Regions from separate parts of the Rhizobium sp. 3T7 genome, predicted to be linked through region 3. Evidence: riboswitches for the same ligand, from Rfam matches in the RefSeq annotation. Region 3 holds a riboswitch; each other region holds the start of a gene.
What was found. Region 3 has a riboswitch for thiamine pyrophosphate ahead of thiM (hydroxyethylthiazole kinase). Riboswitches for the same ligand answer to the same signal wherever they lie in the genome.

Region 1 (9,552 bases), on a different contig from region 3:
GAAGCGCCGGTCGTGGGAAATCAGGACGAGCGCACTGCGGCTCTTTTGCAGTTCTCCTTCCAGCCACTCGATGGTCGGCAGATCGAGATGGTTGGTCGGCTCGTCGAGGAGCAGGATATCGGGCTCCGGTGCAAGCACACGCGCAAGCGCGGCGCGGCGCGCTTCGCCGCCTGAGAGGTTTTTTGGGTCTTCCTCGCCGGTCAGCCCGAGATGCGAGAGGAGATAAGTCACGCGGTAGTGGTCGTCACCAGGACCAAGTCCAGCCTCGGCATAGGCCTGCACGGTACTGAAGCCCGCGAAATCAGGGGCCTGTTCCAGATAGCGGACAGTCGAGGACGGGTGACGGAAGACCTCACCCGACTGCGCTTCGACGAGGCCGGCGGCGATTTTCAGCAGTGTCGACTTCCCAGAGCCGTTGCGACCGACGAGACAGATCTTGTCTCCGGGCTCCACCTGCAGGGCCGCGCCGGCAAGCAATGGTGTGCCACCGAAGCTGAGAAAGATGTCATCGAGTTTCAAAATGGGAGGCGCCAAAGATCAGACTCCGGAAAGATCATAGGGGCGGGCGAGCACAATGGCGCGGCCGCTCTCGAGCGAAAGGCGCACCTTGCCGTTCGCGACATTGGAAATGGTACGCGACGAGCCGAAGGGCAAATGGAAATCGGCGAGCGGGTAGCGCGCGTTTTCGATTGTCAGGCCGCGCAGTTCGCTGAAACCGGGAACCGAAAAGAGGCTGTCAGGCGGCAGGTCCAGCTCGGTTGCGCCGGCAATCAGTGGCACGGCCTCCTCGCTGCCTGACGTCAGAAGTACGTCATAGCCCTGTTCTGCAAGGTTGACAGCATAGAGCAGGTGCTGAATGGCATGATCGGAGCGCTCGCCCGCAAGGGCGCCTGCAAGGACAAGACGTTTCGCCCCACGCGCGATCGCTTCCGAGACCGCAATTTCGCCATCGGTGGAAGCCTTTGTAGCGGGATAGGGTTGCTTGGGCACATCAGGAAAAGCACCCTCGAGGTCAGCGGGCGTCGAATCAAAATCACCGACCCAGAGCTCGGGAACGACGCCAAGCGCAGCCGCATGACGCATTCCCCCGTCGGCGGCAATGAAACGGCTGCCCGAGATGGCGTGACGCAAGCGATCGGTTATCTGCAACTCGCCGCCAAGCAGAATGGTGAAGGTGGATTGGCTCATGCGCATTGCCCATAGCGCAAAGCAGGGGGGAAGGGAAAGGGCCGCTGCTCAGGCTTCGTCAGGGACATCCTTGATGCGCGCCTGAAAGATGTCCTCGTAGCCGGAAATGAACTTTTCGAACAGTTCTCCGAATGCCTCGATCTCTTCCGGTTTCCAGTCTTTGACCACCTCGGAAACGAATGCGAACTTCTGCGCGCGTATCTCCGACAACAGCCGCTGTCCGAGTGGCGTCATCACGACGATGATCCGCCGCGCATCGGTCTGGGATGCCTTTCGCCGCAGAATATTACGTCCGACCATATCCGCGACGACGCGGCTTGCGCGCGACGGATCGATCCGCATCATCTCGGCGATCGTCCCGACCGTTACTTCACCGGCCTCTTGAGCGCGCCGCACGGCATCCAGTACGTCAAGGTGCGACAGCTCAAGGCCGGGCGCCACACTCTGGATGGCGAGCCGCCCGATCAGTCGGCGCCCGGTCATCAGGCGCATGCGGGTCATGCTTTGGCCAATACGCAGAATACCTGGGTCGTCGGTCGCAGCGTCTGGGTCGATCAGGTTCATCAAGCTCTCTTTCATTCCGGAAATATAGCATGTTCCATGTCAATTGAGAATATGCCAAAGTCAATAACGTGACATTGACAATTATATGCTAATAGCACATAACGTAGTCAACGCATCATCTGGAACGACGCTTCATGGATACTCAAATTGCCGCGGCGCCGCTTGTGACGGATCATCGTCGGCGGTTCATCCTCTTCCTTTTTCTAATGGCAGCCATGTTCATGGCGACACTCGACAACCAGATCGTCGCAACGGCTCTGCCGACAATCGTCGGTGAGTTCGGCCACCTCGAGCGGTTCAGCTGGGTCGGCTCGGCCTATCTGCTCGCCGTGAGCGCGGTGATGCCACTTTACGGCAAGCTCGGTGATCTCTTCGGCCGCAAGTATGTGATGATGGCCGCGATCATGATTTTCACCATCGGCTCCGCCGTCTGCGGACTGGCCATATCCATGAACACGCTGATTGCAGCCCGCGTGTTGCAGGGGCTTGGCGGAGGCGGCATCATGGTATCGATCTTCGCCGTCAACGCCGACCTGTTCGAGCCCCGCGAACGTGCGCGGTACCAAAGCTATTCCAGCCTTGTGCTGATGGCATCCGGTGCGATCGGGCCTGTCCTCGGTGGTGCGATGAGCGATCTCTTCGGTTGGCGGTCGATCTTCCTCGTCAACGTTCCGATTGGCTTCGTCGTCCTTGTCGGTCTGGTGCTCATGCTGCCTTACCGGAAGCCGAACCGCCGTCCGAAGATCGACTATGCCGGAGCCTTGCTGCTCGCCTTGACGACGGCAAGCATCGTGCTGGCTGCCGATGGCGCTCAGCTTTTCGGTTCGCTGGTGGCCCCGCAGAACCTTGTCATCATGACACTCGGCGTTGCTACAGTCATCGGATGGATTCTCGTCGAGCGTCGCGCCGCCGAGCCAATTGTTCCGCTGTCGCTGTTCCGCAATTCAACGTTCAGCCTGTTGCTTTTTATGTCGATCATGAGCGGCGCGATCGGCATTGGCATGGTCAATTATTTCGCGCTGTTCCTGCAGACGACGACTGGCCTTTCACCCTCGGCGGCCGGGGCGTTCTTCATTCTTTTGACCGGCGGCATCGTTTGCGGGTCGCTTTCTGCGGGCCGTATCATCTCCATCACCGGGCGTTACAAGCCGTTTGCCGTAGCAAGCCTGACCTGCAGTGCCATCGCATTCGTGCTGCTCACTCAGGTTCATGCGGGAACGCCGGTCCTGCTGATCGGAGCAGTGATGGCCCTCCACGGCTTCGGCGTTGGCCTTGCACAACAGGTGCCGGTCATCGGCGTTCAGAATGCGGCTCCAGCGCGCGACGTCGGCGCCGCAACAGGATCGGTGACGCTGTCGCGCATGGGTGGCGCATCGATTGCTATCTCGATTTACGGCGCGATAATTGGCTCACAGCTCGGCAAGACGGGACTGTCCATTCCCGGCGTAACTGACATCGAGCAGCTGACGCCGAAAATGCTGGCGGCTTTGCCGGAGTCCACACGTCAGGCGGTGGCCGACGCCTATGCCAATGCGTTCACACCGCTTTTCATGGCGTCCTGCGCGATCGCGCTCATTGGCCTTTGCGCCGCCTTGATGCTGAAACCGACGCAGCTGCCGCGCGCGGCCGAGGTGCGGCCGGCAGCCAGCACCGAAGCGGCGGAATAAATGCCGGTGGCGGGCTAAGGCCGCCACTTGCAAGACACCAAGCGTGGCGATACATCTGCAAACGCTCTAACGGGGTGCCCGTGCCCATTCGGTGCGCGGCTGAGAGGCTGAAAGCCAACCCGCGGAACCTGATCCGGCTAACACCGGCGGAGGGATTAGACGCGTGACATCTGGCACCGCCCTTTTCCCCTTCAAGCAAACCAGAGGAGAGGTGCCATGTTCAAATTCACAAGCTGTTTGCTGTTTGTCACGGCCTTTGTCGCGACTGCCGGCCTTGCCGGCCCAGGCGCGCGGGCGGCAGACAAGACGCTCACCGTCTACACCTATGAGAGCTTCACATCGGAATGGGGTCCGGGGCCGAAGGTCAAGGAAGCATTCGAGAAGACCTGCGGCTGCAGCGTCAATTTCGTCAGTGTGGCTGATGGCGTGGCGCTGCTGTCGCGCCTCAAGCTCGAAGGCGCTGGTACGAAGGCAGATGTCGTGCTCGGCCTGGACACGAACCTGACCACGGAAGCGAAGGCAACCGGCCTATTCGATGCGAGTGGTGTCGACGTCAGTGCACTCAACGTGCCCGGGGACTACAAGGACGATGTATTCGTGCCTTATGACTATGGCCACTTCGCCGTCATCTACGACACCCAGACGATCAAAAATCCTCCGCAGAGCATGAAGGATCTGGTCGAAGGCGACCCTTCGCAAAAGATCGTCATTGAGGACCCGCGCACCTCGACACCCGGGCTCGGTCTCTTGCTGTGGGTAAAGTCCGTCTACGGCGATAAGGCGCCTGAGGCTTGGGCAAAACTCAAAAAGCGGGTGTTGACGGTAACGCCCGGCTGGTCCGAGGCTTATGGACTTTTCACCAAGGGTGAGGCGCCCATGGTGCTCTCCTACACGACCTCGCCTGCCTACCACATGGTTGCGGAAAGTACGGACCGCTATCAGGCGGCTGCATTCTCAGAGGGCCACTACATACAGATCGAAGTGGCGGGCCTGCTTAAGAATGCGCCGGACAAAGAGCTTGCGCGCGATTTCTTGAAATTCATGGTGACGCCGGGCTTCCAGGACACCATTCCGACCAACAACTGGATGATGCCGGTTTCGGCGACGTCGCAACCGCTACCCGATGCGTTCGGCAAGCTCGTGAATCCGTCAAAGACCTTTCTGATGAGCTCGGAGGAAGTCGCGGAGAACCGCAAAGCCTGGATCGATGAGTGGCTGGCTGCGATGAGCATGAATTGATGCTTTTGACCAAGGCGGAGATGCGGCGGGCGATGTTGGGCGGGGCGCTAAGTCTTGCCGGTATTGCCGTTTTCGTCGGCCTTGCGGTCTTCGCCTTGCTTCTCTCGAGCGGCGTTTCGTCCATTCTGGCGGCGGTGCTTGAACCGTACATCCTGCGGGTCCTGCGTTTCACCTTGTTGCAGGCCTTGCTTTCGACGCTGCTATCGATCGCTTTTGCGATTCCCGTCGCTCAGGCCCTGGCGCGTCAGCAGCATTTCCCCGGACGCATGTGGATCATTCGGCTGATGGCTGTGCCGATGGGCCTTCCTGTTCTGATCGGGGCGCTCGGGTTGATCGGTATCTGGGGGCGGCAGGGCTTTATGAACGCGCTGCTGCTCAAGCTCGGCATGGCGGAACCGATCAGCATCTACGGGCTTTCCGGGATCCTGTTGGCGCATATCTTCTTTAACATGCCGCTGGCTTGCCGCTTGATGCTGGCGGCATTAGAGCGCGTGCCAGCGGAATACTGGCTGATGGCAAGTGGTCTCGGCATGCGGCCTGGCTCGATTTTCCGCTTCATTGAATGGCCGGTTCTGCGCTCGGTCATTCCCGGTATCGCCGGTCTGATCTTCATGCTGTGCGCCACGAGTTTCACGCTGGTGCTGACGCTGGGTGGTGGGCCAGCCGCGACGACCGTCGAGGTTGCGATCTATCAATCGCTGCGTTTTGATTTCGACCCTGGCCGGGCCGTCGTCCTTTCCCTGCTGCAGATTGTCCTTACATCGGTGATCCTTGGGGCGCTGTCGTTTCTTCCTGCGCCTGGGGATGAGGGGATGACGGCCGGCAAGGTTCTCAGGCGGCCGGATGGCGGGCTGCCGGGCGCACGGCTTGCGGATGGCGGCGTCCTGCTGCTCGCCGCCCTGTTCCTCGGTCTACCTTTGATGTCGGTGCTTCTGGCTGGCCTTCGGTCTGATCTCATGAAGCTCCTGCGCGAACCCATCTTCTGGCAGTCGGCTGCGACCAGCCTTGCCATCTCGTTCTCTGCGGCCATCCTCGCCTTGCTGATCGCGATGACGTTGGTGAGTGCGCGCCGGGCGGTGCTTCTCCGGCGCTCTGGGGCTACGGGTGCAGGAGCGTTCTTTGCCGCCATGGGTGGCGCGTCGTCATTGGTGTTGCTCGCGCCGCCGATCGTCCTTGCGACGGGCTGGTTCCTTGCGCTGAGAAGTTTCGGCGACGTGAGCGCCGTCGCTCCTCTGCTGATTGTCGCCATCAACGCCTTGATGTCTTTGCCCTTTGTGATGCGTGTCCTCGAGCCGGCTTTCATCGTTCATAAGCGCCGCACACAAAAACTTGCGGCGAGCCTCGGTGTCACGGGTTGGGTGCAACTACGTCTGATCGATATGCCAGCCCTGTTCAAGCCGGTGCTCACGGCATTTTCGTTTGCAATGGCGCTGTCGCTCGGCGATCTCGGCGCCGTCGCGCTGTTCGGTTCGGACAGTTTCGTCACGTTGCCTTGGCTCGTCTATAGTCGCATGGGTAGCTATCGGACGAACGATGCGGATGGGCTGGCATTGATCCTTGGCATGGTCTGCCTGCTGCTCACGATCGCCGGCACCATGGGTCCCGCGCGCCGGGAGGTGGCTGTCCATGGGTGATCCTCAGTTCGCGATCGAAATGCACGATGCCGGCCTCCAACTTGGCACGCAAGACTTTCACTTCGATTGCCGTCTTCCCGCCGGCGCCGTGATTGCCGTGACGGGTGCGTCCGGAGCCGGAAAGTCGACCTTCCTGAATTTGCTCGCCGGCTTCGACACGGCTGCCCAAGGGCGCGTTCTGATCGCAGGAAAAGATGTGACCGACGAGTACCCTGCGCGACGACCCGTCTCCCTCATCCTTCAGGACAACAATCTGTTTGCGCATCTCGATATTTTCACCAACATTGGCCTGGGTATCGAGCCAGCGATGAAACTCTCGACTGCCGATCGCCAATCGATCACGTCTTCGCTTGAAAAGGTAGGGCTTGCCGGTTTCGAGCGGAGAATGCCAGGGACGCTATCCGGCGGGGAGCGACAACGGGTGGCCTTCGCGCGCGCGCTTGTTCGCAATCGTCCGGTGCTCCTACTTGACGAGCCATTCGCGGCACTTGACCCCGGCTTGCGAATTGGAATGGCAGGGCTGCTGCTCGACATGCATCGCGAGACCGGCAATACCGTCGTCGTCGTTTCTCATGATCCGGATGAAGTCAAACGCATCGCAGATTTCGGCCTTTTTATCGAGGACGGCAGGATCGTCGTGGCGGCTCCGATTGATGAGTTTCTGGGCCGCGAGGATTACGCTGGATTGACGCAATTTCTCCATAGTTGACGAATCTGGCGGTCGCAACGGCACTTTCGCCATAATTTGAGGCGACCGAGGAGACTCCAAAGCACGTTAGGCTTGCTAAAATACAACGGCGCCACATTTAGTCAGAGTCTCGCTATGCAACCGATGCGGAAATCAGTTACAGCAAAGACTTGTGTCCCCGATTGTGCAGTGCAAGAGCGGGGACGGACGCCTGTTGAATCACCATGAGACCGACCGGGTCGCGGAAGCGGGCCGGCCGACAAGCAAGATGACTTGGAGAGCCAGACTGGACAGCATGACGACGTGGAAATTCCCCGCGCCTTCCAGTGATGTGCTCTCGTCTGCGTGCCGTCTGGCGCGACGAGTGTCGTTCGTGTGTGCGACGAGCGTGGCGCTGTACGGCTGCCAGTCCATCCTTGAACAATCCTACCAGCCGAGCGTTGCACCGTCCTCCAATCCGCAGATCGTCGATGAAGTGCAGAAGAACGATCCGCGCGCAGCCATGGGCGCCCGTGAGCATCCACGTATCGTTGCGAGCTATGGCGGTGAGTACAAGGATGCAAAGACCGAACGCCTAGTTGCCCGCATCGCGGGCGCACTGACGGCTGTTTCCGAGAATCCCAGCCAGTCCTATCGCATCACTATCCTGAACTCGCCGGCTATCAACGCCTTTGCACTGCCCGGCGGCTATCTCTATGTAACGCGCGGCTTGCTGGCGCTTGCCAACGACGCTTCCGAGGTCGCTGCGGTCCTCTCGCATGAGATGGGCCATGTCACGGCAAATCATGGCATCGAACGGCAGAAGCGCGAGGAAGCTGAGGTCATCGCCAGCCGCGTCGTGGCCGAGGTGCTGTCCAGCGATATTGCCGGAAAGCAGGCCCTGGCACGCGGCAAGCTCCGATTGGCTGCATTTTCGCGGCAACAAGAACTGCAGGCGGACGTGATCGGCGTGCGCATGCTCGGCGAAGCGGGCTACGATCCCTATGCGGCTGCGCGGTTCTTGGATTCGATGGCCGCCTACAGCCGCTTCATGTCGGTCGATCCCGAGGCGGATCAGAGCCTCGACTTCCTGTCCAGCCACCCGAATTCGGCGCAGCGCATCGAGCTTGCGCGCGACCATGCGCGTGCTTTTGGCCAGGAAGGCAAGGTTGGTGACACGGGCAGGGACTATTATCTCGATGGAATCGACGGCCTGCTATACGGTGACAGCCCGGAGGAAGGCTACGTCCGCGGCCAGACCTTCCTGCATGGCGGGCTTGGTATCCGCTTCGACGTACCGCCTGATTTCAAGATCGACAACAAGGTCGAGGCGGTCATGGCGACCGGCCCGGGCGATGTCGCGATCCGCTTCGATGGCGTCGCGGATAATCAGAGCCAGAGCCTGACCAACTATATCTCCAGCGGCTGGGTTACCGGCCTTGATCCGTCCACCATCCAGCAGGTCACGGTCAACGGGATGGAAGCCGCAACGGCGCGAGCGAGTGCAGATCGCTGGGACTTCGACGTCACCGTTATCCGCAACAATGCGCAAATCTTCCGGTTCCTGACGGCCGTGCCGAAGGGGAGCCCGACGCTGCAGCAGACGGCCGAGGTATTGCGGGCAAGCTTCCGCCGAATGACGCCGGAGGAGACTGCGTCGCTGAAGCCTTTGCGCGTCAGGGTAGTCAAAGTACGACCGGGCGAAAATATCACGACCCTTGCTGCGCGGATGATGGGCACGGATCGAAAGCTCGATCTCTTCAAGCTTATCAACGCCTTGCCGACAGGTGCCTCCGTTTCTCCGGGCGACCGCGTCAAGATTATCGCGGAATAAAAAGAGGCCCGGCTTTCACCGGGCCAGTTCCATCACTGGGGGAGTAAGCTCTTTCAGGCCGATGCGGCCATATAGGGGTCAGCGCTGACCAGCGCGCTGCGGAGTTTTTCCATTGCCCGGCTTTCGATTTGCCGGACGCGCTCCTTGGAAATACCGAGGTCGGCGCCGAGTTCCTCAAGCGTAGCGCCGTCTTCCGCGAGTCTGCGGGCGCTGATAATCTTCATTTCCCGCTCATTGAGGTGTTTCAGGGCAGACGCGAGCCAATTGCGTCGGCGCTCGCCGTCGATCATGTTTGATACCTGTTCGTCCGGGAGCGGCTCATCGCTAACGAGGAAATCCATCTTCTCGGCACTGTCGGCATCGCCTGAAACCGAGGGTGCTTGAAGCGAGGCGTCGTTGCTTGAAAGCCTTGCATCCATCGTCTGGACGTCGGAGAGGCTAACGCCGAGAGCGGCGGCGATTTCCTGGTGGATGGACTGGAGAGTGAGCTGTGTGTCACCCCTGGCGAGCTTGGCGCGCAGCCGACGAAGATTGAAGAAAAGGGCCTTCTGAGCAGAACTCGTACCGCCGCGGACAATCGACCAGTTGCGAAGGATGTAATCCTGGATGGATGCGCGGATCCACCAGCTTGCATAGGTGGAGAAGCGGACATCACGCTCGGGTTCGAAGCGTGCTGCGGCCTCCAGCAGCCCGACGTAGCCCTCCTGCACGAGGTCGCTCATCGGTAGACCGAAATTACGAAATTTTCCCGCCATTGAG
Region 2 (9,552 bases), on a different contig from region 3:
TTGGTAACCTCGACGATCATCCAGGACCTCGGCCCTGAGTTTTCCGCCGGTCCGCTGATCCCAACCAGCCAGCACTTCTGGTTCAACATCAGTCGCGCGCCGATGGATGATCCGAAGGTTCGTCAGGCTCTGATCATGGCGATCGATCGCGACGGTCTCTTCAAGGCTTCCTATCCGGATGGTCCACACAGGAAGGCCGATCAGATCCTGAATTCCGTGCCCGGCGCCGACAATTCCGGCTTCGAGCCCTATCCTTACGATCCCGCAGCCGCCAAGAAGCTGCTTGCGGAATCGACCTACGGTGGTCCCGAGCGCCTGCCGAAGATTCTCTTCGTCGGCATTTCCGCACCGGCAATCCAGGCAGCAGCTCAGTTCATTGCCGAGCAGTGGCGCCAGAACCTCGGCATAACGGCCGTCGACATGAAGCCGCAGCAGGACTCCTATGCCGGTCCGGACCAGAATGCGGTCCAGATCTTCCGTGATGACGTCGGCACCCGCGTTCCCGATGCCGTTTCCTATCTTGCCGGCTGCATCGCCTCGACCTCGTCGAACGCACAAAACAAGCTTGGCGGATACAAGAACGACAAGGTTGATGCGGCACTCGCCGAAGCTGCGACGAAGGCCGTTGACGATCCACAGCGCATCAAGCTCGCACAGGATGCCCAGAAGGCATTCCGCGAGGATTGGGCCTTCATTCCGTGGTACTCTCAGGCGATGTCGCGCTGGGCCACCAAGGAGGTCAAGGGCATGGACAAGAACCTCGACTGGCAGGTCGTGGCGCCCTGGGATATTTCGATCAGCTGAGCCGGCACGAATTCTGAAATAGACAGCCCTCGGGCATTTAGCAACCGCGCGAAGACCGCAAGGCCTTCGCGCAAGTTTCAAGAAGACATCGCGTGTCCGCGTTGATGCGGAACGTGTCTGCCAACCGGTGGGAGGTAACCTTGTTACGCTACGTGCTGGCCCGGTTTGCCATCTGGATTCCGTCCGTTCTGATCGTGATGCTGGCCGTCTACGCGCTGGCCTTCTACGGCGCCGGCGATCCGATTAAGTTGATCTTTCTGCGCGCGCCCGGCGATGTCGCCTATAATCCGCAGCGCATCGAAGCCATCCGCGAAAGTGCTGGTCTGAACAGGCCCTTCATCGAGCAGTTCGGCCTCTACGTCTGGAACCTGTTGCATGGCCAGTTCGGCAATTCATTGACCTCGGGCCGCTCAGTCTGGGCCATGGTTTCGGCTGCGGCCCCCGTCTCCTTCAAGTTGGCACTCTGTTCCATCATCCTGACGACGATCATTGCCATTCCGCTTGGCATGATCGCTGCGATGAACCAGAACAGCCGGCTCGACTATGCAATCCTCGGCTCGGCTCTGTTCTTGTGGGCGATCCCGGCCTACGTTGCCGGTCCACTGCTCATGGTCGGTCTCATTGTTCTCCTGCCGGGCGCCAGCGTGCCCTATGGATGGGGCGGCATCTTCGACGTGCGCATCCTGCTGCCGCTCGTCGTGCTCTCCTTCCAGCCGATCGCGCTGATCGTGCGCCAGACGCGCGCCGCCGTCATCGAGGTTCTGTCTGAGGATTTCGTCCGCACCGCCCGCGCTAAGGGCGTGCCCGAAATGGTCGTGGCGCTGCGCCATATCCTGCGTCCGGTGCTGACGCCCGTCGTGACACAACTCGGCCTGATCATGATCACGATCGTCAACGGCGCAATCTTCGTAGAACTCGTCTTCGGTCTTCCCGGCCTCGGTCGCCTGACCGTGCAGGCGCTGACCAATTCGGACTACCCCGTCATTCTGGCCATCACGCTCATCGGATCTTTCCTGGTGATGATATCGAACCTTCTCGTCGACGTTCTCTATCCACTGCTTGATCCGCGTGCCAACGATGCAAGGAGGAGCCGCTGACCATGTCCGCCATCCCTCTCTCTCCCGCCGCAACCCAGGAAGAAGCACCCGTCAGCCTTTGGCGTGACGCCTGGTATCGCCTGAAGCGCAATAAGCTCGCCGTCTTCGGCCTGGCCGTCGTCGCGATCCTCGCCTTTACCGCGATCTTCGGCCCCTACCTCACGCCCTACGACTATCTGAGCCAGGATCTCCAGGCCCGAAATGCCGTTCCGTCGCTGCAGCATCTCTTCGGCACCGACGATCTCGGCCGCGATGTGTTCAGCCGCGTCGTCTTCGGCACCCGTACGGCCTTCCTGGTCGCGGTCATCGTCACCGTCATCGCGGTTCTCATCGGCACGATCCTCGGCGCCATCGCTGGCTTCTTCGGTAATCCGTTCGACCGCGTCATCATGTGGCTCACCGACATGACCATGTCCGTGCCGAACCTGCTCCTCGTCGTCGTCATCAATGCATCATTGAAATCGCCGATCACAAAGTGGATGGAGGCGCAGTATCTGGCGACGCTCAATCCCTTCTATCGCCAGACCATCTGGGTCGATTTCATGCTGGTCTTCGGCTCGATGGCGCTGATCTCCTGGCCGCCCTATGCGCGCCTCGTTCGCGCCCAGGTACTGTCGATCCGCAGCCGGCCTTATGTCACCGCAGCCCAGGCGCTCGGCCTTTCGAACTGGATCATCATGAAGCGCTATGTCGTTCCGAATGCGCTCGGTCCGTTGATCGTTTCCGTCAGCGCCGGTCTCGGCACCGCTATGGTCCTGGAAAGTGCCTTCAGCTTCCTCGGCGTAGGCGTCAATCCACCGACCCCAAGCTGGGGCAACATGATCTCCGACGGCTTGCGTGTCTGGCAGCATTATCCGCATCTGCTGGCCGCACCGGCAGCCGTTCTCGGCCTTGCCTCTGTCGCCTTCAGCTTCCTCGGCGATGGCCTCAACGACGCACTCAATCCGCGGGGAGCCAAGTGATGAGCACCACCCGATCCAATGAAAAGCTGCTGGATGTCCGCGGCCTGACGGTCGAGATCGATGGAAGAAATGGTCCGGCGGTGGTGGTCGATGGCATCGACCTCCACGTCAATAGAGGCGAAACCCTCGGCGTCGTCGGCGAATCCGGCTGCGGCAAGAGCCTGACCATGCTGAGCCTGATGCGGCTGCTGCCGAACAAGATCAAGGTGACCAAGGGTTCTGCGAGCTTCGACGGCAATGACTTGCAGAAGATGTCGAACAAGGAACTGCGCAAGGTGCGCGGCGGCGATATCGGCTTCGTCTTCCAGGATCCGATGACCTCGCTAAACCCGGTCATGCGGATCGGCGACCAGATCTGCGAGCCACTGATCTACCATCGCAAGATGAAGAAGGCGGAGGCCCGCGCACGTGCCGTCGAACTGCTGCGTCTCGTTGGCATTCCCGGCCCGCAGGAGCGGCTGCAGGCCTATCCGCACGAACTGTCTGGCGGCATGCGGCAGCGCGTGATGATCGCCATCGGCCTTGCCTGCAATCCGAAACTGCTGATTGCCGACGAACCGACGACCGCGCTCGACGTCACCATCCAGGCGCAGATCGTCGATCTGGTAAAGGACCTGCGCGCCAAGCTCGGCATGTCGGTCGTCTGGATCACCCACGATCTGGCTTTGATTGCCGGCCTCGTCGATCGCGTTGCCGTGCTTTATGCCGGAACAGTGGTGGAAGACGCGCCGGTCGATGAACTCTACGCCCGACCGAGCCATCCCTACACGCGTGGTCTGCTAGCCTCGATTCCGAAGCTGTCGGATGCGCCGGCAAGCCGGCTCTCCTCGATCGGCGGCACGCCGCCGGAGCCGGGTCGTCGCCCGAAGGGCTGTCCGTTTGCGCCGCGCTGTCCGCTGGCGGAAGCGATTTGCCACGAGCGCGTACCGAAGCTCGAGCCGCTGGCGGGCGCCGGCAATCACCGGGCCGCCTGCTTCGTCGTCCAGAAAATGCAGGAGGCCGCGTGATGGGTGCCCAACCGCTGCTCAAGGTCGAAAACCTCGTCAAGCATTTCCACGTCAAGCTCGGCGCCTTCGGCGAGCGTGCTGCGACCGTCTATGCGCTCGACAACGTCAATCTCGACATCATGGAAGGCGAGACGCTGAGTCTCGTCGGCGAATCCGGCTGCGGCAAGTCGACGACCGGCTTTACCATCCTCAACCTTTACAAGGCGACCAGCGGCAAGGTCGTCTACAAGGGGCAGGATCTGGCGACGCTGGACGAGAAGCAGATGCGGCCGTTCCGCCGCGACCTGCAGATTGTCTTTCAGGATCCCTATTCCACGCTCAACCCGCGTATGACGATCGGTGAGGCGATCGGTGAACCGATCCTCTTCCACAAGCTCTGCACCAAGGCGGAGCTGAAGGACAGGGTCGCCTCACTCCTGACCGACGTCGGCCTGCCCACGCGTTTCGCCCAGCGCTATCCGCACGAGCTTTCCGGCGGCCAGCGCCAGCGTGTCGTCATTGCCCGCGCGCTCGCCTGCCAGCCGAAGTTCATCGTCTGCGACGAGGCAATCTCGGCGCTCGACGTCTCGATCCAAGCGCAGATCATCAACCTGCTGCTCGATCTGCAGGAGAAGTATGGCCTGACCTACCTGTTCATCGCCCATGATCTGGCCGTCGTGCGCCATATCAGTACCCGTGTCGGCGTCATGTATCTCGGCCGCCTGGCGGAGCTCGCGACGCGCGAGGAGCTGTTCGATAACCCGCTGCACCCCTACACCAAGGCTCTGCTCTCCGCCGTTCCCGAAACCGATCCGGAACTGGAACGCACGCGCAAGCGCCAGATCCTGCAGGGCGACGTGCCGAGCCCGCTCAACCCGCCGAGCGGCTGTCGCTTCCATTCGCGGTGCCCAATCGCCATGGACGTGTGCAGCAAGGTCGTGCCGGAATGGAAGGAGGCCAAGCCTGGCCATCTTGTCGCCTGCCACGCTGTCAACCCAGGACAGACCGCATGACGCTAAAGGTTGCGATCATCGCTGACGATTTGACCGGCGCGCTCGACACGGGAACCCCCTTCTTCGACGCCGGACTTTCCGTCGCTGTCGCGATCGACGTCGGAGCCATATCGGAAACGCTTGCGACCGATTGCGAGGTCGTGGTGGTCAACACGGCTTCAAGAGCTCTCCCGGAGGAGGAAGCGGCAAGGAAGGTCAGCTCTGCGGCGAAGGCCCTTCTTGCCGCCTCACCTCAAATCGTTCTGAAAAAGATCGACTCCCGGCTTAAGGGGAATGTTGCGGCCGAAAGCGAAGCTTTGACTGCCGTCTTCGGTCACGAGGCAATCGTGGTGGCACCAGCCATTCCCGATCAAGAGCGTTTGACCCGCAACGGTCACGTCGTCGGTCGTGGTGTCGACAAGCCGCTGCCGATTGTCGAACTTTTCGAGGCAAATAACGGCCAAGTGCTCGTCCGCGATGCTGAAACGGACAGCGATCTCGACCGGGTGGTTGGCGCTTACGACTGGAAGAAGACCCTTGCCGTCGGCGCCCGCGGTATCGGAGCTGCACTTGCCCGCAAGATCGGCCAACCGAACAGGGCAAGCAAACCTTTCGCCGCATCGAGCCGGACTGTCTTCGCTTTCGGCTCCCGTGATCCGATCACGACCGCGCAGATGACCAAGTTGCAAGTTTCCGGCGCTTTGACGTCGACCATCGATGCGCCCATGGGAGCGCTGACGTACGAAGAACGATTTGACCTACCAATACTTTTGCGGTGCACCGGCGAAATCACTGGCGAGGCTACAGCAGTTGCCGACCGCTTCGCGAAAGGCGTAAAATCCGTCATAGAGATGATGCGCCCGGAAATGCTGGTAGTCGGCGGCGGCGATACGGCGTTGGCAGTGTTTCACGCACTCGGAATTCGAGTCCTCAGGCCACAGGGCGAAATCGAGGCGGGTATTCCCTGGTTTGACGTCGTAACGGCAGATGGCCTGCGTTTCCGATGCGCGGTGAAGTCCGGGGGCTTCGGTAGTTCTGATAGTTTGGTAAGACTGATTGCACAGAATCAGGCGGCATAAGACAATGCCGGCGGGGAGAATGAAAGTGAACGAAGCAAACGGTGTATCGGCGAATGCGCAAACGGCGCCTGCGGCTAAGCCGGAGCGCGGCAAGGCCGTCAAGCTGGTCGATCGGGTCTTCGACCAATTGCAGGAGCGTATTCGCTCGGGAAACTATCCGCCGGATTCACGCCTGCCTGGTGAGCACGAGCTTGCATCGATGCTTGGCGTCTCGCGCCCCATCGTGCGCGACGCGTTGGCACGGTTGCGCGATCAGGGGATCGTCTATGCCAGGCAAGGAGCCGGTACCTTTGTCAGCGCCCACGGCTCACCAACGGCGCAGCTTTCCTATTCGCCGGTCAAGACGATCGCCGATATCCAGCGCTGCTATGAGTTTCGCCTGACGATCGAGCCCGCGGCCGCCTACTTTGCCGCCAAGCGCCGTGACGAGGCTGCGATTCAGAAGATTGCCGCAGCGCTAGCCGATCTGCGTGAGGCGACCAGCCACCAGCTTCATCGCACCGACGCCGACTTCACGTTCCATCGTGCGGTCACGGAAGCTGCCAACAACCACTACTACACGGCCTCGATCGATGCCCTGAAGGCGCATATCGCGGTCGGCATGCACCTTCACGGCCTATCGCTCCTCGGTCCGCGTCAAGGCCTTGAGCAAGTCTATGAGGAGCACAACAAGATTTACCTCGCTATCGTCGAAGGCCGCGCGGAAGATGCGCGGGCGCTGATGAAGGCGCATCTCGAGGGGTCGCAGAGCCGCCTCTTCGAAGGCCGTGCGCTGGACCTTTCGATGTAGGCTGCGGAAGTCGGCTTGACAGCTCTGCTGCTCTGGCTCTAACCTTTTCACATTCACCAGGGGGGTCCCGGCAAGGGGCTGAGATACTGCTATCGTGCGCAGTGACCCGTTGAACCTGATCCAGTTCATACTGGCGTAGGGACGGTGCAAGCGCTCGAAGGCATTGGATTCTCGCGTGGAATCGGTGTCGGCGTCTTTTCATCATTCCGGCTGAGGACTGGGTCTCCAAACCTAAAACTTGGAGCCTCAACCATGAATATTGCCGCAAAGAACATCACCCCGACCGTTACGACGGGCCCATTGCCGGCCTCTCGGAAAATCTACATCCCGGGGGAAATTCACGCCGACATCCGCGTGCCGATGCGCGAGATCAGCGTCCACCCGACATCAGGGGAACCGCCGGTCACGGTCTATGATTCCTCAGGGATCTATACGGTCGAAGGTGCTGACATCAGCATCGAGCAAGGGCTTCCGGAACCGCGCCGCAATTGGGTCCTCGCTCGCGGCGATGTCGAGGCCTATCAGGGCCGCCAGGTGCGCCCTGAGGATAACGGCTTTGCCAGTGGCGAACGGCTGACGCCGGAATTTCCTGCCAGGCGCCAGCCGCTCCGCGCAAAGGACGGCAAGGCCGTCACCCAGCTCGCCTATGCCCGCGCCGGCATCATCACGCCCGAGATGGAGTTCATCGCGATCCGCGAAAATCTCGGCCGCAAGGCACAGGCGGAAGCCATCACGCGCGATGGCGAGAGCTTCGGCGCTCGGATTCCGGATTACGTCACCCCGGAATTCGTCCGGCAGGAAGTGGCTGCCGGTCGTGCGATCATTCCCGCCAACATCAATCACCCCGAATCCGAACCGATGATCATCGGCCGGAACTTTCTGGTGAAGATCAACGCCAATATCGGCAACTCCGCCGTCACCTCTTCCATGGCCGAAGAGGTCGAGAAGATGGTCTGGGCGGCACGCTGGGGCGCCGATACCGTCATGGATCTTTCCACCGGCCGCAACATCCACAACATTCGCGAATGGATCATTCGCAACTCTCCACTGCCGATCGGCACCGTTCCCCTCTATCAGGCACTGGAGAAGGTCGAGGGCATTGCCGAGAACCTGACCTGGGAGGTCTATCGAGACACCCTCATCGAGCAGGCGGAACAGGGCGTCGACTATTTCACGATCCATGCCGGGGTGCGGCTTCACTACATCCCGCTGACCGTCAACCGCGTCACCGGCATCGTCTCGCGTGGCGGCTCGATCATGGCCAAGTGGTGTCTTCATCACCACCGCGAGAGCTTCCTCTATGAGCATTTTGAAGAGATTTGCGACATCTGCCGGGCCTATGACGTCTCGTTCTCGCTCGGCGACGGCCTGCGTCCGGGTTCGATTGCCGATGCCAACGACGCCGCGCAATTCGCCGAACTGGAAACCCTTGGCGAACTGACGAAGATCGCCTGGGCGAAGGACTGCCAGGTGATGATCGAAGGTCCCGGCCATGTGCCGATGCACAAGATCAAGGAAAACATGGATAAGCAGCTCGCCGTTTGCGGCGAGGCGCCGTTCTATACGCTGGGGCCGCTGACCACCGACATCGCACCGGGCTACGATCACATCACCTCCGGCATCGGTGCTGCTATGATCGGCTGGTTCGGGACGGCGATGCTGTGCTACGTCACCCCGAAGGAGCACCTGGGTCTACCCGACCGCAATGATGTCAAAACCGGTGTCATCACCTACAAGATCGCCGCTCATGCCGCCGATCTCGCCAAGGGACACCCGGCTGCTCAATTGCGCGACGACGCGCTGTCGCGCGCCCGCTTCGAATTCCGCTGGGAGGATCAGTTCAACCTGTCGCTGGATCCCGAGACAGCCCGCAGCTTCCACGACGAGACACTGCCGAAGGAAGCGCACAAGGTGGCGCACTTCTGCTCCATGTGCGGCCCGAAGTTCTGCTCGATGCGGATCTCGCACGACATCCGCGCCGAGGCGCAGAAAGAAGGGCTCGACGCCATGGCGGCGAAATACCGCGAGGGCGGCGATCTCTATATGCCGATCGACGCCACCCAAGGGTCGCGTGACTGAGATGCATGTCCTAGTCAAAGGGGCCGGCGTTGCCGGCCTTGCGGTCGCGCACGAACTCAGCCTTCGTGGTGTCGACGTCACCGTTGCGGATCCGAGCTCTAGCCAAGCAGCCTCCTGGCTCGCGGGCGGCATGCTCGCGCCCTGGTGTGAGCGTGAAAGCGGGGACGAAGCCGTCTTGCTGCGCGGCCGCGATGCCATAGACCGGTGGGACACGATGCTGCCGGGCGAGGTACACAGAAACGGAACGCTGGTCGTTGCTCCCGCGCGCGACCAAAACGAACTCGATCGCTTTGCCGGTCGCACCAGCGGCCATGAATGGTTGGGCGAAGAGCAAATCGCCGCGTTGGAGCCGGCTTTTGCTGGGCGATTCAGGCGGGCCCTGTTCTTCGCGCTGGAAGGACATCTCGATCCAAGGCGCGTGTTGGGCCTGCTGCGAGAAAAACTCCTCGCCCGGCGTGTCGCATTCATCGAGCACGTCACCGAACATACCGACTACGACGACATCGTGGACTGCACGGGCGCAGCACGAATCGGGCAAACGAGCGGACTTCGCGGCGTTCGCGGTGAAATGCTCTATCTGGAAACCCGCGAAGTTACCCTTGCCAGACCCGTTCGCCTGCTGCATCCCCGCTTCCCCGTTTATATCGTTCCGCGTGGAGATGGCCTCTTCATGGTGGGCGCCACCATGATCGAGACGGAGTTCGGCAGTCCGATCTCGGCGCGTTCGATGATGGAGCTGCTGAACGCCGCCTATGCAGTGCAT
Region 3 (9,552 bases):
GGTGTTCGAGGAGAACAACTTCTTCCTTTACCTATGGAATTCGGTTCTGGTCACCGGGGCGGCGACGCTCCTGGCGCTCGTTATCGGCGTGCCGGCCGGTTACGGCATTGCCCGTCTGAAGGCTGAAAAATCCGCCGTCGTGATCATGATTGCCCGCATGACACCCGGCCTTTCCTTCCTGATCCCGCTCTTCCTGCTGTTCCAGTGGCTGAACCTGCTTGGTACGCTGTGGCCGCAGATCATCATCCATCTCGTCGTTACCGTCCCGATCGTCGTCTGGATCATGATCGGCTATTTCGAAACGACGCCGATGGAGCTGGAGGAAGCCGCAAGCATCGACGGGGCAACACCCTGGCAGGTCTTCCGATTGGTGGCGCTGCCGATCGCAAGGCCGGGAATCGTCGTTGCCTTCATCCTGTCGGTCATCTTCTCGTGGAACAATTTCGTCTTCGGCATCGTCCTTGCCAGCCGCGAAACGCGCACGCTCCCCGTTGCGGTCTACAACATGCTGTCATTCGAGCAGGTGAGCTGGGGTGCGCTTGCCGCGGCAGCCTTGATCGTCACCTTGCCGGTGTTGATCCTGACAGTCTTCGCACAGCGGCAGATCGTTGCCGGCCTGACGGCAGGCGCCGTGAAGTGACGTCTGCGATTGCGATGGAAGAGCGACAGAAGCGGGCGAGGCACGTTCTGTGTGTCGGCGCTGCGGTCCTCGACACGCTCTTCAGAGTTCGCCTCATGCCGACCGGGCAAGGCAAGGTCCTGCCATACGATATGTTGCAGATTGCGGAAGGCATGGCCTCAAGCGCCGCCTTTGCGGTTGCAAGGCTTGGCGGGAAGGCCAGCCTCTGGGGTGCCGTCGGAGACGACGAGACCGGCGCGCGCATCATCGCTGATCTCGCTGAAGGCGGCATAGACACGCGTGGCATGCGTCGCGTGGCAGGCGCCCGCTCGGCCGTGTCGACGATCCTCATTGACGACGGCGGCGAGCGCCTGATCATCCCCTTTTACGATCCGCGGCTGCATCAGGTCGTCAATTCGGTTGCGGCTGACGATGTCGCGGCATTCGATGCGGTGCTGGTCGACGTGCGCTGGCCAGAGCTTGCATTACAGACGCTGTTCGCTGCCGGTGAGGCAGGCATACCTGCCATCCTCGATGGTGACGTGGCGCCCGACGGGGTGATCGAGATACTGGCGCCGGCCGCAAGCCACATTGTCTTTTCGCAGCCGGCCGCAGAAAGCCTGACGGGGACGGCAGAGCCGGTATCGATGGTCCGCCTGCTGAAGGAGCGCTTCAGCCACGCCTTCGTCAGCGTGACGTTCGGGGAACGAGGCTCTTACTGGTTCGATGACGACAGCGCCTCTATCCGCCATCTCCAAGCACCGCGTATCACGGCCATCGATACGCTGGCGGCAGGCGATATCTTTCACGGAACCTTCGCGCTGACGCTTTCCGAGGGCTTGGCGATCGAGGACGTGATGCGCGCGTCATCGATGGCGGCGGCCATCAAATGCCAGCAATTCGGCGGCCGCATCGGGGCGCCCGATCGAAGAGAGCTTGCGGCTGCGCTGCTGAACTGGCCGGCTAGGGCTCTCGATGTCACCGCGCCGCCGGATTCGGCGTAAGCCTTTGGTATCAAGCGGCCTTCGAGACGGTCATGGAGCAGCCCGACGCCTTCAGCGCCCCTTCCACGACCTCGACGAACAGCTTGCGGAACCAGACCGAGCGGCCGTCCGCGTGATCAACCCGTCGGTAGAGCATCGTAACCGGGTCTGCGGGAAGCTCGATTGGCGGGGCCGAAACTTCAAGGCCGTGCAACTGTGCAATGCAGCGGGCGATCGACTCCGGAATGGTCGCGATCGCCGGCATTGCCCTCAGGGCCGGCGGCAACGCCGAAAAGCGAGGCACGGTGGCGACGACCTGACGGCGCAGACCGGCTTTCGCAAGAACTGTGTCGATGTTCGTTGCCGTATTGCCTTCAAAGGACACGGTGACATGCGCGGCATTGACGAAGTCATCCAGCGTCAACGGTGCCTTTCGCTTCATTTGCACGGGGTCGTAGACGCAGACCGAACACTGACTGAAGAGCGGTTGCCGGATATGCCAGGATGCCGGCTCCGCGTGAACCGCGACGCTGAAATCATAAGCGCCGTCGTCGAGCATGCGGGCGGAATCATGCTTGTCAGCAGCGACACCAATCAGCCGTGCGCCCGGTGAGAGTTCACGCAGGCGCGCGACGAGCGGCCCGAAGAAAGCCGATTCCAGATTGTCGCACATGCCGATCCTGAACTCGCCCTGCCAGCTCTTGGGATCGAAGGCATCAGGCGGCCGGATCGCGCGCTCGATCCCCGACAAGGCATCCTCTATCGCAGGCGCAATGGCAAGGGCACGCGCCGTCGGCTGCAGGCCCCGCCCTACCCGCACGAACAGTTCGTCATCGAGTGTCTCTCGCAGCCGCTTCAAAGCGGCCGACAGGCCCGGCTGACCGAGGAGAAGCCGCTCGGCCGCACGAGAGACATTGCGCTCCTGCATCAATACCGAGAAGGCCAGCAGGAGATTGAGGTCTATCTTTCGGAGGATCGTATCATTCATCATTCTCAGTAATACCTGGCATGGTTACTATCAATTTGCAATAGGTTCAGTAGGTGTACATTTTCTCGTTCCCTGACGCTCAAGCTTCCTCCCATGGCGTCGGCAGAAAGGAACGATCATTCATGACCACTTCCCGATCTCCAGGCACAGCCGGCGTAGCATTGCTGCTGCTCTGCGCTGCCAACTTTCTCGATGCAATGGACGTATCCACGATTGGCGTCGCGCTTCCGGCGATCCAGGCCGAGCTCGGCATGAAAGCGACATCCCTCCAATGGGCGGTCAGCGCCTACGTGCTTGGCTATGGCGGTTTCCTGCTGCTGGGCGGGCGCGTCGCGGACGTCTTCGGCCACCGTCGCGTCTTCCTCTGGTCGCTCGGCATCTTCGCTGCCGCCAGTATTGCCGGCGGTTTTGTCGATAGCGGCCCGACTTTGATTGCCGCTCGCTTGATAAAGGGCATTGCCGCGGCGTTCACAGCACCGGCTGCCCTTGCCCTGCTCTTGTCGGTGTTCGGCGAAGGGGCGGCCCGTGCGAAAGCGCTTGGCGTCTTTGCCTCTACGGGCGCGACCGGCTTCGTCCTCGGCATGGTACTGGGAGGGGCCGCGACCGTTTTCAGCTGGCGGGCAACGCTAGTCATGGGTGCGCCTGTCGCCGTCATCGCGCTGGCCATTGCTCCCTTCGTCCTGCCAGCGGATCAACGTCGCAGCGGACCGCGTGCGACGTTCGACTGGGCAGGCGCAATGACGATCACGCCTGGACTTTTGCTTTTCGTCTTTGGCATTACCAATGCTGCGGCCGAGGGCTGGCAGGCAGTGCCAACCTTCGGAGCGCTGGTGGCGGCCACCGCTTTGATCGGTCTCTTCCTCATCGTCGAATCTCGCCATGCTGATCCGATGGTACCGCTTGCGATATTCCGGCGGGCAAGGCTTTCCCACGCCAATGCCATTGCCGCGCTGTTCCAGGGCGTCTATGTCGGCTTCCAGTTTATCGCGACCCTCTACTATCAGACCGTAGTCGGCTGGTCGGCCTTCGCGACCGGCTTCTCCTTTGCCTTCGGCGGCGTCTGCGTCATGTTCCTGGCGCCACGTTTTGCCACGATCGCGCAAAATCGCGGGACAACCGGGCTGATGACACTCGGCGTAGCGCTGCAGGCCACAAGCTATATCTTCTGGATCCTGAGTGTCGGCCACATCAACCCCATCTTGCTGGTTGCCCTGTCGCAGATCCCGCTCGGTGTGGGTTATGCCATGACCTACCCCTCCGTGCAGGTTGCCGCCCTCTCCGACGTTGGCGAAGACCAATCCGGGCTTGCATCGGGGCTGTTGTTCGCTTCCTTCCAGATTGGTGGCGGTATCGTCCTTGCCGCAGCTTCGGCGATCTTCGGTGCGGCCTCCGGTTTTGGTTGGGATCCGTATTTTGCCGGCATCACATTTGTCGCCGTCCTCGCGGTCCTCGTCACGCTAGCTGCGGCACTCGGCCCGAGATCGTCTCTTATCGACCGGAACATCTATCAGGCTGCGGAATAGTCCCTGACCACAGCGCACGCGACGTCGCCGGGTTCTTGCCCGGCGATGTCCATTTTATGGATGACAGGCGCGTGCTTCTCTGCGACAAGAAGCCAATGAGAGACAGGGGCGCCCGCCTGATGGTGGGCTGAGAAGCACCCTTTGAACCTGAACCGGATAATGCCGGCGGAGGGAGTCGCTCGGGACTTCCAGCTTCGCGCGTAAGTCCCCGCGCCTTTCCTCCCCGATCGAAAGGCGCACCATGCCAGACCACACCTCACCGGGAACGTTGCTGAGCGAATTGCGCGCGCGACCGCCACTCGTCCATTGCATTACCAACTTCGTTGCCATGAACATTGCGGCCAATGTGCTTCTGGCGGCTGGTGCTTCTCCCGCCATGGTGCATGCGCAAGAAGAGGCTGGCGAATTTGCCGCGATCGCTGGCGCGCTGACAATCAACATCGGTACACTTTCGTCAGCCTGGCTGCGCGGCATGGAGACGGCCGCCATCGCGGCCGGTCAGTCTGGAAAACCATGGGTTCTCGATCCGGTCGCCCACTATGCCACGGGGTTTCGTCGTGCTGCTGTGGGTCGGCTGCTGGAGCTCGGCCCCGCCGTCATTCGCGGCAATGCCTCCGAAATCATCGCGCTTGCCGGCGGCGCAAGCCGTGGTCAGGGCGTGGACAGCCGTGACGGTGTCGAGCACGCCGAGGAATCAGCGCGGCTGCTTGCGAGGGTGCACGGAGCGATCGTCGCAGTGACCGGCGCCGTTGATTTCGTCACCGACGGCGAACGGGCAGTGCGCATCGAGGGGGGCTCGGCGTTGATGCTTCAGGTGACTGCGCTTGGGTGTTCGCTGACCTGCCTTGTGGGCGCCTTCCTGGCGGTTCGGCCCGACGCACCCTTCGAGGCAACGGTTGCGGCACTTGCGACCTTTGCTGTTGCCGGTGAAACGGCGGCCAGCAAGGCGCACGGCCCGGGCTCGTTTTCCTGGCGGTTCCTCGACGCACTTGCAGCACTCGACGCCTCACTTCTCGATCGCCAAGCACGGCTGCGTTGTGCATGAAGAACATTGATCTTTCCCTTTACCTCGTCCTCGATCCCGACCTTTGCGCCGCCCTAGGCATGGTGGAGACCGCGCGGGCGGCAGTCGCGGGCGGAGCGAGGGTCGTGCAGTTGCGGAACAAGCATGCGGATACGGCCCGGATGATCGAGACCGGGCGGGCGCTCAAGGCGGCTTTGTTTGGCACCAATGCGCGCCTCATCGTCAACGATGACGTCGAGGCCGCGGTCGCAATTGGTGCCGACGGTCTGCACATTGGGCAAGAGGACATGGATGCACCGACTGCCCGCGCACGGATTGGGCGCGACATGATCCTTGGGCTCTCGGTCGAGACCGAGGCGCTGGCCGCAGCGGTCGATCCGGCCATCGTGGACTATGCCGGCATCGGCCCGGTGTTTGCGACGCCGACAAAGGCGGACCACAAACAGCCGATCGGTTTTGCGGGGCTTGCGCGTCTGGTGCGGATCTGTCGCGTTCCCTCCGTCGCGATCGGTGGCTTGAAGGCGGCTCATGTCGGAGCTGTCTTCGCGGCTGGCGCTGACGGTCTTGCCGTCGTCTCGGCGATCTGCGGCACGCCTGACCCAGAGGCTGCCACCCGCGACATCGCTGAAAACATCAAAAAGGTTCACGGATGATCCGCAACGTTCTCTCCATCGCCGGTTCCGATCCCTCGGGCGGCGCCGGAATCCAGGCCGATTTGAAGGCGTTCTCGGCCCGCGGCGTCTACGGCATGGCAGTTTTGACCGCGCTGACGGCGCAAAACAGCCAGGGTGTTTCCGGTGTCCATCTGGTTCCTGCCGCTTTCGTCGCCGACCAGATCAAGGCAGTCTTTGCCGATGTGCGCGTTGACGCGATCAAAATCGGTATGATTGCGAACGCCGAAATCGCCGGCGCCGTCGCCGATGCCATCGAACCGCACAAAGGTATACCGATCGTGCTTGATCCGGTGATGGTCGCCAAGGGTGGCGCCTCCCTCCTTGATCCGTCCGCGGTCGAAGTCCTTACTCAGCGCCTGCTGCCGCTTGCGACGCTGCTGACACCCAACCTGCCGGAAGCTGCGGCACTCCTGCATGGACCTACGGCTGAGAGCCGTGCGGAAATGGCTGATCAGGCGCAAAGCCTGCGTGCGTTGGGCCCGCAGGCCGTGCTGATCAAGGGTGGCCATCTGCCTGGGCAGGAGAGCCCCGATGTCCTGGCAACAGCCTCAAGGTTGAGCTGGTTCGAAGCGGCGCGGATACCAACGGCGAACACGCATGGCACCGGTTGCACGCTGTCGAGCGCGCTTGCCGCCGAACTTGCAAAGGGCGCCGCGCTGCTCAAGGCAGTGGCGGATGCAAAGGCCTACCTCGCCCAGGCCGTCGCGCAGGCAGACACGCTGACCGTCGGTTCCGGTCACGGACCCGTTCAGCATTTTCACGAACTTTGGCAGATGACAGGCCGCGAAACCGAAGAAAAGACAGACGCAACAACCAAGGATAAGTAAGGGCAACCGGTGGCGCCACAGCTCGACCGACATTGAGACACAGTCGAAACGCGGCGGGTATACTACAGACTAACGTTGCAGGCGTGGGCGGTGATGAGCAAGCTCCAGGCGGCAGGCCCGCCGTTTCAGTTGAAGAGGATGAAAATGGCTGCTGGAACCGTCGAGTTTTTCTGCCAAGCAGGCCCTCGGCGTCAGCCGATTTGGCACTCATGGTCAGGAGGGGAATTCTTCCGGCATCCCGTGGTGTCGAGACGTCCTGCAATCAAGCACCCACGCGACGGGGGATTTCAGCGTGCGAAACATCAACGGACACGAACCGTTTTGCGATGGCCGTTGAGCATTGCCACGTTATAACCTAGCTCTACATTCCGGAAGAGCCCTCTAGCGGTAACCGATGCCTCGTCGTCCCAAATCCTCAACCAAAAGTGGCAGTGACTCAACCACGGCTGCCAATCGCGCAGCAAATTTGGAGTTCGCTGCCGACCACGTTGAGCCGCAGGCGCCCGTCTCGGACCCGTCCGGAGGGCCGGGCTCATCCACCCAGGCCGCCTCCCCGCAACACCCTCCCAGGTCCTTTGGCCAAAGCCGGCAGGCGGCGCACAATCTACTGGGTGCGCTGGGCCATGATTTACAGGCAAGTTTCGCCTTCGCAAGCGCAAGGGCCAAGACGACCGTTTCCGACTTGAGGGCGAAGCTTACGTCATCAATGCCGCCGCAAGCCCCATCAACTGTCCACAAACTTGGCAAGTGGTTCGCGACCGCTCTGGTTAAAACGCGGGGCGGTATTCGTGGCCTGCGTACAAAGCCCCTCGAAAATCGCCGGCATGCATCGCTTAAGACGGGCTGGTGGAAAATCTCTATAGCATTGACCCTTCTTTCCGGCCTCCTCCTTGCGGCAAGTGTACTGGTGTGGGCGCTAAAGGACGTACCCTGGGGCGAGATCCGGGACGGAACATTGAAGCCCGTCGTGATACTGGAAACTGCTGACGGGAAACCGTTGGTAAGACAGGGGCCCTATCAGGGACCGTATGCGCAATACAACCAGTTTCCGCCACGTTTGATCGATGCAGTCCTCTCAATTGAGGATCGGCGGTTCATGGATCATTTCGGCATCGACGTCAGAGGAATCGGACGAGCGCTCCTGCGAAACTTCGAAGCCGGTTCGGTGGTAGAGGGCGGCAGCACCATCACCCAACAGCTCATCAAGCTGCAATATCTCGACAGCGATCGAACAATAAAACGAAAGATACAGGAGGTCGTCATCGCCCTTTGGCTGGAGTGGAAGCTCGGCAAACGGGAAATCCTGACGCGCTATCTCAACAGCGCTTATCTTGGGGCCGGCGCAACCGGCATGCCGGCTGCCGCGCGGATCTATTTCAATAAGGAAATCGGCGCCCTCAACCTGCCTGAATCGGCGATGTTGGCGGGATTGCTGCGGGCGCCGAGCCAATGGAATCCCATCGACAATTTCGAAGGCGCCCGGCAACGCGCCTTTGTCGTTCTCGACACGATGGTGTCCAATGGCAAGCTCACCGCATCGCAAGCAGAGGAAGTCAAGGCGAGCTTCGCCGAGCTGCATCCGACGACGCCGATACCGCGCTCCGGAAGCTGGTTTGCCGACTGGATTTCGCCGCAGGCGAGCGAAATCGCCGGTTCCTCGCCGGGTTCGACCACGGTGCGCACAACGCTGGTACCGCACCTGCAGCAGATCGCCGAAAGGGTCGTGAGAAGAGCCTTGGACGGAGAAGGAAAGGCTGCCAGAGCATCGCAGGCTGCATTGGTTGCGATGACACCGGACGGCGCGGTCGTTGCCATGGTCGGCGGGCGCGACTACAAGGCCAGCCAGTTCAACCGCGCCGTCAGCGCAATGCGCCAGCCAGGCTCCACCTTCAAGCTGTTCGTCTACTACGCAGCCTTGAAGGCTGGACTCACCTTGTCTGACCGGATTCTGGACGCGCCAATCGACATCAACGGCTGGTCGCCGGAAAATTCGGGCGGCAGCTATCGCGGCTGGGTAACACTTGCCGAGGCCTTCGCCCGGTCGCTAAATGCCGCAACGGTGGCGCTTGCCGAAGAGGTCGGACTGGACAATGTGATTGCTGCCGCGCGAGAGCTCGGCATCAACGCGCCTCTTGCCAACACGCCGTCTCTGGCGCTCGGCACTTCCGAAGTAAACCTGCTTGACCTTACCAGCGCCTATGCGTCTGTCCATCTCGGCAGGGCGCCCGTCGAGCCCTGGGGAATCATCGACTTTCGGGCGGCCGGAGAGACGAAAACGTTTCGGGTTGGCTCACAAGCAAGGCCGAATATCGACCTTTCGAGCTACCAATCCGATCTCCTCGAACTCCTGCGGTTGGTGGTCGAGCGTGGCACTGGACGTGGAGCCGACCCTGGCACGTTTGCGGTCGGGAAGACCGGCACCAGCCAGAACAATCGCGATGCCTGGTTCGTCGGTTTCACGGAACCGTTCGTTGCCGGCGTATGGGTGGGCAATGACGACGATACGCCGATGAACGGGGTCACAGGGGGCGCCTTGCCAGCGCATATCTGGCGGGACTTCATGCGGGAGGCGATGACCGAACCTACGCCGAATGGAGCGCGATCGACTGCAGCAGTGATCGACGGCCAAGGCGCACCGCAGTCCTGTAACATCACTGCCTGCTCTCGCAGCTATCGCTCGTTTCGCCCGTCGGACTGCACCTACCAGCCCTATTCTGGCGGACGGCGGCTCTGCGAAAAGTGATCCTCGCTTCGGCGCACAGGCTCGGCCGCGATCTGAGGCGGCGTCTTGTTGCCAAGCATGCCGACCGGCAGGAATGTTTCGCCCATGAAAGGCCTCGAAGGGCGTGCGCACTGCGCTTTCAGGGCCTTATGCTTTGGCTTGTCCTCGAGCCAGTTCCAGGAATTGATTCAG

Region 1: linked by a shared signal. The riboswitch ahead of thiB (thiamine ABC transporter substrate binding subunit) and the one ahead of thiM (hydroxyethylthiazole kinase) in region 3 are both predicted to bind thiamine pyrophosphate.
Region 2: linked by a shared signal. The riboswitch ahead of thiC (phosphomethylpyrimidine synthase ThiC) and the one ahead of thiM (hydroxyethylthiazole kinase) in region 3 are both predicted to bind thiamine pyrophosphate.

The regions. Positions count from the first base shown of each region.
Region 1 is NZ_JAIQXS010000006.1:184,517-194,068, reverse strand. It holds gene K9B32_RS11650 (ABC-F family ATP-binding cassette domain-containing protein) at 1-534, opposite strand, end outside; gene K9B32_RS11645 (thiamine diphosphokinase) at 538-1,188, opposite strand; gene K9B32_RS11640 (MarR family winged helix-turn-helix transcriptional regulator) at 1,237-1,767, opposite strand; gene K9B32_RS11635 (MDR family MFS transporter) at 1,887-3,419, shown strand; TPP riboswitch at 3,480-3,591, shown strand; gene thiB (thiamine ABC transporter substrate binding subunit) at 3,636-4,658, shown strand; gene thiP (thiamine/thiamine pyrophosphate ABC transporter permease ThiP) at 4,658-6,292, shown strand; gene K9B32_RS11620 (ATP-binding cassette domain-containing protein) at 6,285-7,001, shown strand; gene K9B32_RS11615 (M48 family metalloprotease) at 7,249-8,793, shown strand; gene K9B32_RS11610 (RNA polymerase factor sigma-32) at 8,847-9,552, opposite strand, start outside.
Region 2 is NZ_JAIQXS010000006.1:146,921-156,472, forward strand. It holds gene K9B32_RS11435 (ABC transporter substrate-binding protein) at 1-804, shown strand, start outside; gene K9B32_RS11440 (ABC transporter permease) at 945-1,901, shown strand; gene K9B32_RS11445 (ABC transporter permease) at 1,904-2,863, shown strand; gene K9B32_RS11450 (ABC transporter ATP-binding protein) at 2,863-3,870, shown strand; gene K9B32_RS11455 (ABC transporter ATP-binding protein) at 3,870-4,862, shown strand; gene K9B32_RS11460 (four-carbon acid sugar kinase family protein) at 4,859-5,920, shown strand; gene K9B32_RS11465 (FadR/GntR family transcriptional regulator) at 5,946-6,710, shown strand; TPP riboswitch at 6,759-6,870, shown strand; gene thiC (phosphomethylpyrimidine synthase ThiC) at 6,963-8,789, shown strand; gene thiO (glycine oxidase ThiO) at 8,791-9,552, shown strand, end outside.
Region 3 is NZ_JAIQXS010000007.1:144,872-154,423, reverse strand. It holds gene K9B32_RS12920 (carbohydrate ABC transporter permease) at 1-640, shown strand, start outside; gene K9B32_RS12915 (sugar kinase) at 637-1,623, shown strand; gene K9B32_RS12910 (LysR family transcriptional regulator) at 1,634-2,593, opposite strand; gene K9B32_RS12905 (MFS transporter) at 2,713-4,113, shown strand; TPP riboswitch at 4,208-4,304, shown strand; gene thiM (hydroxyethylthiazole kinase) at 4,355-5,158, shown strand; gene thiE (thiamine phosphate synthase) at 5,155-5,790, shown strand; gene thiD (bifunctional hydroxymethylpyrimidine kinase/phosphomethylpyrimidine kinase) at 5,787-6,638, shown strand; gene K9B32_RS12885 (PBP1A family penicillin-binding protein) at 7,033-9,381, shown strand.